Linked DNA regions of Blastopirellula sediminis. The protein of the gene in region 1 interacts with the protein of each later gene in a pairwise test. Links are inferred from orthologs where the notes say so. Each region holds a gene or a part of one and is shown on either strand. Other genes may lie near its edges. The genes, in order: typA and rlmKL.

Region 1 (3,267 bases):
TCATTTGTTCGACCGCTTCTTTCGCGACCTGGGCGAGCCGCTCTTTTTCTCGCTTGGCCGCTTCCTGTTCCGCTTCGGCTTTCATCCGCTCAGCGCGCAACCGCTCGGTCGTTTCCGGATCGAACCGGTTCTCACGCGGCTTAGGCGCTTCGGTGCTGGGAACGCTGCTGACGGGAGGACTTGAACTTGGGCGGGGATTGTTCGTCCCAGGGGGCATGTGGACCGGAATCTTCGAGAGGTCTGGCAGATGCGAGAGGTCAATATCAGGCCGCGCCACTTGCTGCTGTTCTTCCGGCGCCTTCATTGCCTGAACGGTCATCGCGACCAAGACGATCCCGCCTACGGCGCAATAGCAACCGCCGATCAGTTGGGGAAAACCGGGGGACGATTCGTCCAAGCCCACCAGGGAAAAGAGCCACCGCTGGCGTCCCCAGATCATCAACTTCCCGGTGAAGATTCCATAGAGGCCGACGCCAACAAAGACGATGCTCATCAGGAAGGCGAATAAGGCGTATCGTCCCTCTTCGCCTTCTGCGGCCAGTAACAAGATTCCGTTGTTCATCTCACCCCTCTGAAGCTGCTGCGTCTGCAATAAGACGCAAGGTTAGCTATACAGAGGGGCAAAATCAACCAATATCCTATGAAATCGTTTGCCGCTACTGCATCGAATTGACGTAGGCCTGATCCTCATCGCTGAGGCTGGCCAGCGGCGCATTGATCTTCGAGCCGTCTTCCTTTTCCAGGCTAACTGTGCCGTCAGCGCTTAATTACGCCGTCCGCCGCGACGACGATCCGCTTCTTTGAGCATCATCTTGCGCAGGCGAATGAAGTTCGGGGTCACTTCGACCAGCTCGTCGTCTTCGATGTACTCCAGCGCCGCTTCCAGCGACATCTGACGCGGCGGCTTCAGGACGATGTTTTCGTCCGAGCCGGAAGCCCGCATGTTGGTCAGCTTCTTTTCTTTGATCGGGTTGACCACCATGTCTTCGTTGCGAGCGTTCTCGCCGACGATCATCCCTTCGTACAGCTCTTCGCCCGGCTTGATGAACAAGTCGGAACGATCCTGCAGATTGAAGAGCGAAAAACCGACCGCTTTGCCGGTCGAGTTCGAGATCAGCACGCCGTTGGCGCGACGCGGCACGTCGCCGCCCATCGGGCGATACGAGTCGAAACGATGGTTAATGATCGCTTCCCCTTGGGTCGCGTTGAGCATCTTGGTTCGCAGTCCGATCAGACCGCGAGCCGGAATCGAGAAGGTGACCTGCGTGAAATCGCCGCGGGGGTTCATTTCGACCATTTCGCCGCGACGTTCGCCGACCAGTTCCATAACCGGGCCCATCTTGATCGACGGGACTTCGACCACCAGGTTTTCAAACGGCTCTTCTTTGGTGCCGTCGACTTCCCGCGTGATCACCTGCGGCTTGCTGACCGCCAGTTCGTAACCTTCGCGGCGCATCGTTTCGACGAGGACCGCCAGGTGCAACACGCCGCGGCCCGAGACGGCGAACGCGTCGGCCGAACCGGCGTCACGGACGCGGAGGGCGACGTTTCGCTCCAGCTCTTTGTAGAGACGTTCGCGCAGGTTACGCGACGTGACGTACTTGCCGTCTTTGCCGACGAACGGCGAAGTGTTGATCGTAAAGACCATCTCCAGCGTCGGTTCGTCGACGAGCAACCGCGGCAGCGGAGACGGATTGTCGACATGGCAGATCGTGTCGCCGATGTCGATGTTCTCGATCCCGCACACGGCGACGACGTCGCCGGCTTCCGATTGCTCGACATCGACGCGGCCGAGGTTTTCAAAGACCTGCACCGCGGTGATCTTGGCTCGTTCAAACTTGTCGCCCACTTTGCTGACGACGACGTTTTGCCCCTTCTTGATCCGCCCCGACTGAATGCGTCCGATCGCGATCCGGCCGACGTATTCCGACCAGGCGAGGGTCGTGCAAAGGATCTGCAGCGGCTCTTCCGGCTGAACGTCCGGGCCAGGAATATGCTCAAGCACCAGGTCGAGCAGCGGCTCCATCGTGCCGCTGCGATCGGCCGGATCGTGCGACGCGAAGCCTTCTTTCGCGCTGGCGAAGATATAGGGGAAGTCGGCGATCGAGTCGTCGGCGCCCAATTGCAGGAAGAGATCGAGCACTTCGTCGACCACTTCCATCGGACGCGCGTCAGGCTTGTCGACCTTGTTGATGACGACGATCGGCTTCAGTTTGCATTCCAGCGCCTTCGACAACACGAACCGCGTCTGCGGCATTGGGCCTTCCGCCGCGTCGACCAGCACCAGGGCGCCGTCCGCCATGCTGAGCACGCGTTCGACTTCGCCGCCGAAGTCGGCGTGGCCCGGAGTGTCGATGATATTGATCTTCACCCCTTTGAACGGCAGCGCGATGTTCTTGGCCAGAATCGTAATGCCGCGTTCTTTTTCTTGATCGTTCGAATCGAGAATGCGTTCGCTGCTCAGCTGGCTCTCGCGGAACTGGCCGCTTTGCTTCAGCAGGCAGTCGACCAAAGTCGTTTTGCCGTGGTCGACGTGGGCGATAATGACGATGTTGCGAATGTCGTCGCGACGCATGGACGTATCTCTAGCGCTAAAATTGGGACAAAGTGAATCGTGAATGGTACCAAATGGGGGCAATTCAGCGGTAGGGGAGTCGCCGCAACCTAGAAGTGAGTTGCCGCAAGGAACCGAGAAATTTCGATGAACTTTCGCTATCACCACCCCAGAATGGGAAAACGATAAGCATAAACCGGCAAGGCGGTTGGAGCGTTCTCCGCTAATCGACTACCGAATTACTTCGCCCAATCGGGCTTCGGGAAGTCGCGAATTGGGCTATACCGGGGATACGACTCCCAAACGTCGCCAGATCCGCTGACGCGGGGGTCGCCGGTCTTCGCCAGATAGTCGTCCAAGGTCTTTTCGAGCGACTCTCGGGTCTTGGCGTACGTCGGATCTTCGGCCAGATCATGCAGACAGCCGGGATCTTTCTCGATGTCGAACAGCTCAATTCCCGGGCGAATATCGACCGCCGCGTGGAACAGCGGCGCTACCGCCGCTTCCTCTCGGTTTTTGACCATCCAGTCGAGGGTCGGCGACGCGTCGATATCGTGGTATCCACCGTGAATCGGCCCGAGCACGCCCTTCTTCTCGTAAACCTGGGGAGCACCGGCCGGCCAGCGCTGCGGCTGGAAGTTGCGAATCAACAGGTACTGTTCGGTACGGAGCGAACGCTGGGGATAGGTAAGGTTGTTCCAGCGCGACGAGGA
Region 2 (3,306 bases), 330 kb from region 1 along the record:
ACGCCCAGTTCATGACAGGTCGCCAGCAGGTCCGCGTTGTACGAACCAAACGGAGTCGGCGGAGCGACGACGACCAGTTCTTTGACGCCAGCCGCCAAAGCCGGTACGGCGGTCATCAGCACGGTCGAAGGATACGCGGCCGCGCCGCCAGGAACGCAAAGCCCGGCTCGCTGCAGCGGCAAGTAACGCTGGCGGAGGAAGATGCCGTCGGGCCGATCAACTTGCACGTCTTTGTGCAGGATCGCCGTTTGGAACTCCCAGATGTTCTCACGGATCTTGCGGATCGTTTCCAGAAACTCGGGCGCCGCGGCGGCATGCGCCGCTTCCAGCTCGGCCTGCGGAACGCGAATCGTTTCGGCCGTCAGCTTCTTGCCGTCCAGCTTTTCGCTGTAACGGAGGACGGCGGCCAGGCCTTCGGTCTGCACTTCGTGACAGATTCGCTCGACCACTTGCTGCGGCGAGAGGGGCTCGCCAAACGTTTCGATCGTTCGGCGGCGGCCTGCTTCGCTCACCACGTTTCCGCGGGGGCTCAGCTTTTCGCGAAGTTCGGCCAGACGTGCGGCGACGTCGTCCTGCCGGGCGTCGATACGAGCGATGTTCAAAGCGATTTCGGCCATCGGGCTTTCAAGCGGCGTTACAAAGGTGGGAAGTCGGTCCACAGGACAGGGAAGAGTCCCATTTTGTTCGCTGGAGGTCGATCACGAAAGGGTAGCCCCCGCCCAAACTAGGGGCGAACGACCATCCGCCAACAGCGATGGATTCGTTTATTCCGGAAATCTTCGGGGACGGTCCGTTTCGAGATCTCCCGAATCGAGACCCCCTCGAAAAGCGATTCGTCGAATTTGAACCGGCGGAAGTTGGTCGAAAAGTAGATCACCCCCTCCGGCGCCATCCGGTCGATCAGCAGCTCGAGCGCCTCGACATAGTCCTGCTGGACGTCCCAGACCGTCTCGGTTCGCTTGCTGTTGGAGAAGGTCGGCACGTCGATCACCGCCAAGTCGTACGTCTCTTCGACCGGAGCCCGCAACCATTCCATCACGTCCCCCTGCAGCAATCGATGCTCGGGACCACGGAACCCATTTCGCCGCAAGTTGCGATCAGCCCACGCCAGGTAGGTGGGCGAAAGGTCGACCGACGTAGTGCTGGCCGCTCCGCCATCGGCGGCGTAAACCGAAAAGGCGCCGGTGTAGCAGAAGAGATTGAGAAAATGCTTTCCCTTCGCCTCATCCCGCACCATGCCGCGCGCGACGCGGTGATCGAGGAACAACCCGGTATCGACGTAGTCCGAAAGATTGACCTCGAACTTCAATCCACCTTCTTCGGCGTCGATCGTCACGCGGCGGTCATCTTGCCGCTCATGCTGTTGATCGCCGCGCTGGACGACGCGGGTCTTGCCGAAGACATTCTCGCGCGGGATCTCCAGCGCATCGGCCGCGACGTCGGCCATCCGATCGAGCCACTCCGCATGTTGCGCCGGCGTCCGATCGTGAGGGCGTTCGTATTCGCTCAGATGCAAGTAATCGTGATAGCGATCGACGACGAGCGGGATCTCCGGAATGTCACGTTCATACAAGCGATAGCAATAGATCCCGCGCTTCGGCCAGCGGCGCAAGTGACGCTGAAGCTTGACCAAGCGATTGGTGAACAGTTCGGCCTGTTCGTCCGCTTTCGCCGTTAGCCCGCCAAAGGCCGGCATCGGCGCCGCTTCGATCTTCACTTCCTGCGGCGTATCGTCGACGTCGACCGTTTCAACTTCGGCCTCCGCCGGAGCCTGTTCAGTTTTCGGCGGACGCGGCCCGAAGAACTGATAAAGCTGGCACTCGATCCGGCCGTTGTAAATCTTCCGGCGGCGATCGGCGCTCTGTCCGATCAAGCGTTCAAACTGCGACTCGGCGGTCAGCACATAGTGCGACCATGTCGGCAAATGCCGCAGCACATGCGGGAACGACCTATAAAGCTCGATCAGTTCGCGGCGTTCGCCGATCCGCTCGCCATAGGGCGGATTGGTGATGACGCAGCCATATTCGTCATCGCTGCGCAGATCGCGGAAGTCGCGTTGCTCGAAAATCACATCGTGCGCCACGCCGGCGGTGTTGGCATGTTGGCGAGCCAGTTTCAAGACGTCAGCGTCGGTATCAAATCCCAGGAGCGGCCGATCGAGCTTTTTGAGCTTCGCCTTACGAGCGTCGGCTCGCAGGTCCGACATCATCTCGGGCGAGGTGAGGGGCCAACTTTCAAAGTCGAACTCGCGCGTCAAACCGGGGGCGAAGTTTCGCGCGATCAGCGCCGCTTCGATCGGAATCGTGCCGCTGCCGCAGAACGGATCGATTAGCGGACGCCCCGGCTTCCAGTAGCTCAGGTCGATCAGCGCGGCGGCGAGCGTCTCTTTCAGCGGCGCCGGACCGACCAACTTGCGATAGCCGCGCTTGTGCAAACTGGCGCCGGTCGTGTCGATGGTGAGCGTCGCTTCGTCTTCCAGCAGCGCCACTTCGACCGTGATTCGGGGACCGGTTTCGGGAAGCTCGCTGACGCCATGCTCGGCCAAGAGTCGTTCGACGATCGCCTTCTTCACGATCTTCTGGCAAGCAGGGACGCTCGAAAGTTGCGACTTCAGCGAACGTCCGTTGACCGGAAAGCAGCCGTCGGCCGGGATGAACTTTTCCCACGGTAGCGCCCGCACGCCGTCGAACAAGAGTCCAAAGTCATCCGCCTTGAACGCTCCCAAACGGATCAAGACGCGATCGGCGGTCCGGAGCCAAAGATTGGTCTTCGCGACGTCGGCCATTGTGCCGCGGAACAAGATTTTTCCCGAGCCGATGATCTTCGGTTCATAGCCCAGTTGTTCGATCTGGCGCGCAGCGACCTTCTCGATGCCGAACGCGGCGGCGGCCAATAAGTCGTAAGCGTCGTCCAAAGGACTCTCTGCGGCTAGCGGAAGGCTGCGGGGAAACCGTTCATCCTACTCGATTGGGGCCGCTTGGCGAATGACTCCGATAGCCCCCAATCCCCCGTCGGCTTGGCTGTTGGCGCAGAAAGCGGATAATTGAAGGACGGAACTTCCCTTTTTCGCCTCACTTCCGCCCAGAAGGCGCCGCCATGATCGACCTCCGCAGCGATACCGTCACGCAACCGACCCCGACTATGCGCACCGCGATGGCCAACGCCGAAGTGGGAGACGCCGTGATCGACATCGATCCGACCGTCGACCGTCTGGAGCGGATGACCGCCGAGCTGTTGGGAAAAGAAGCGGCCGTTTACATGCCGTCCGGCAGCATGACCAACCAGATCGCAATCCGGATCCACTGC

Evidence for each region.
Region 2: the proteins of typA (region 1) and rlmKL interact in binary tests that used the Escherichia coli proteins (3 or more experiments, as listed by UniProt). The link is inferred for Blastopirellula sediminis from one-to-one orthologs.

Annotation. Positions count from the first base shown.
Region 1 is NZ_JAJKFT010000010.1:3,881,621-3,884,887, reverse strand. Bases 170-3,117 are described here. They hold typA (translational GTPase TypA), read right to left. Parts: upstream 2,576-3,117; coding sequence 764-2,575; downstream 170-763. Other genes in these bases: LOC68_RS27340 (sulfatase family protein), read right to left, coding at 2,794-3,117; LOC68_RS27350 (SHD1 domain-containing protein), read right to left, coding at 170-562. Outside these bases: more of SHD1 domain-containing protein, read right to left, coding at 1-169; more of sulfatase family protein, read right to left, coding at 3,118-3,267. UniProt on the Escherichia coli protein: A 50S ribosomal subunit assembly protein with GTPase and nucleotide-independent chaperone activity, required for 50S subunit assembly at low temperatures, may also play a role in translation.
Region 2 is NZ_JAJKFT010000010.1:3,549,518-3,552,823, reverse strand. Bases 320-3,306 are described here. They hold rlmKL (bifunctional 23S rRNA (guanine(2069)-N(7))-methyltransferase RlmK/23S rRNA (guanine(2445)-N(2))-methyltransferase RlmL), read right to left. Parts: upstream 2,915-3,306; coding sequence 725-2,914; downstream 320-724. Other genes in these bases: LOC68_RS26035 (threonine aldolase family protein), read left to right, coding at 3,097-3,306; hisD (histidinol dehydrogenase), read right to left, coding at 320-617. Outside these bases: more of hisD, read right to left, coding at 1-319. UniProt on the Escherichia coli protein: Specifically methylates the guanine in position 2445 (m2G2445) and the guanine in position 2069 (m7G2069) of 23S rRNA. Methylation occurs before assembly of 23S rRNA into 50S subunits.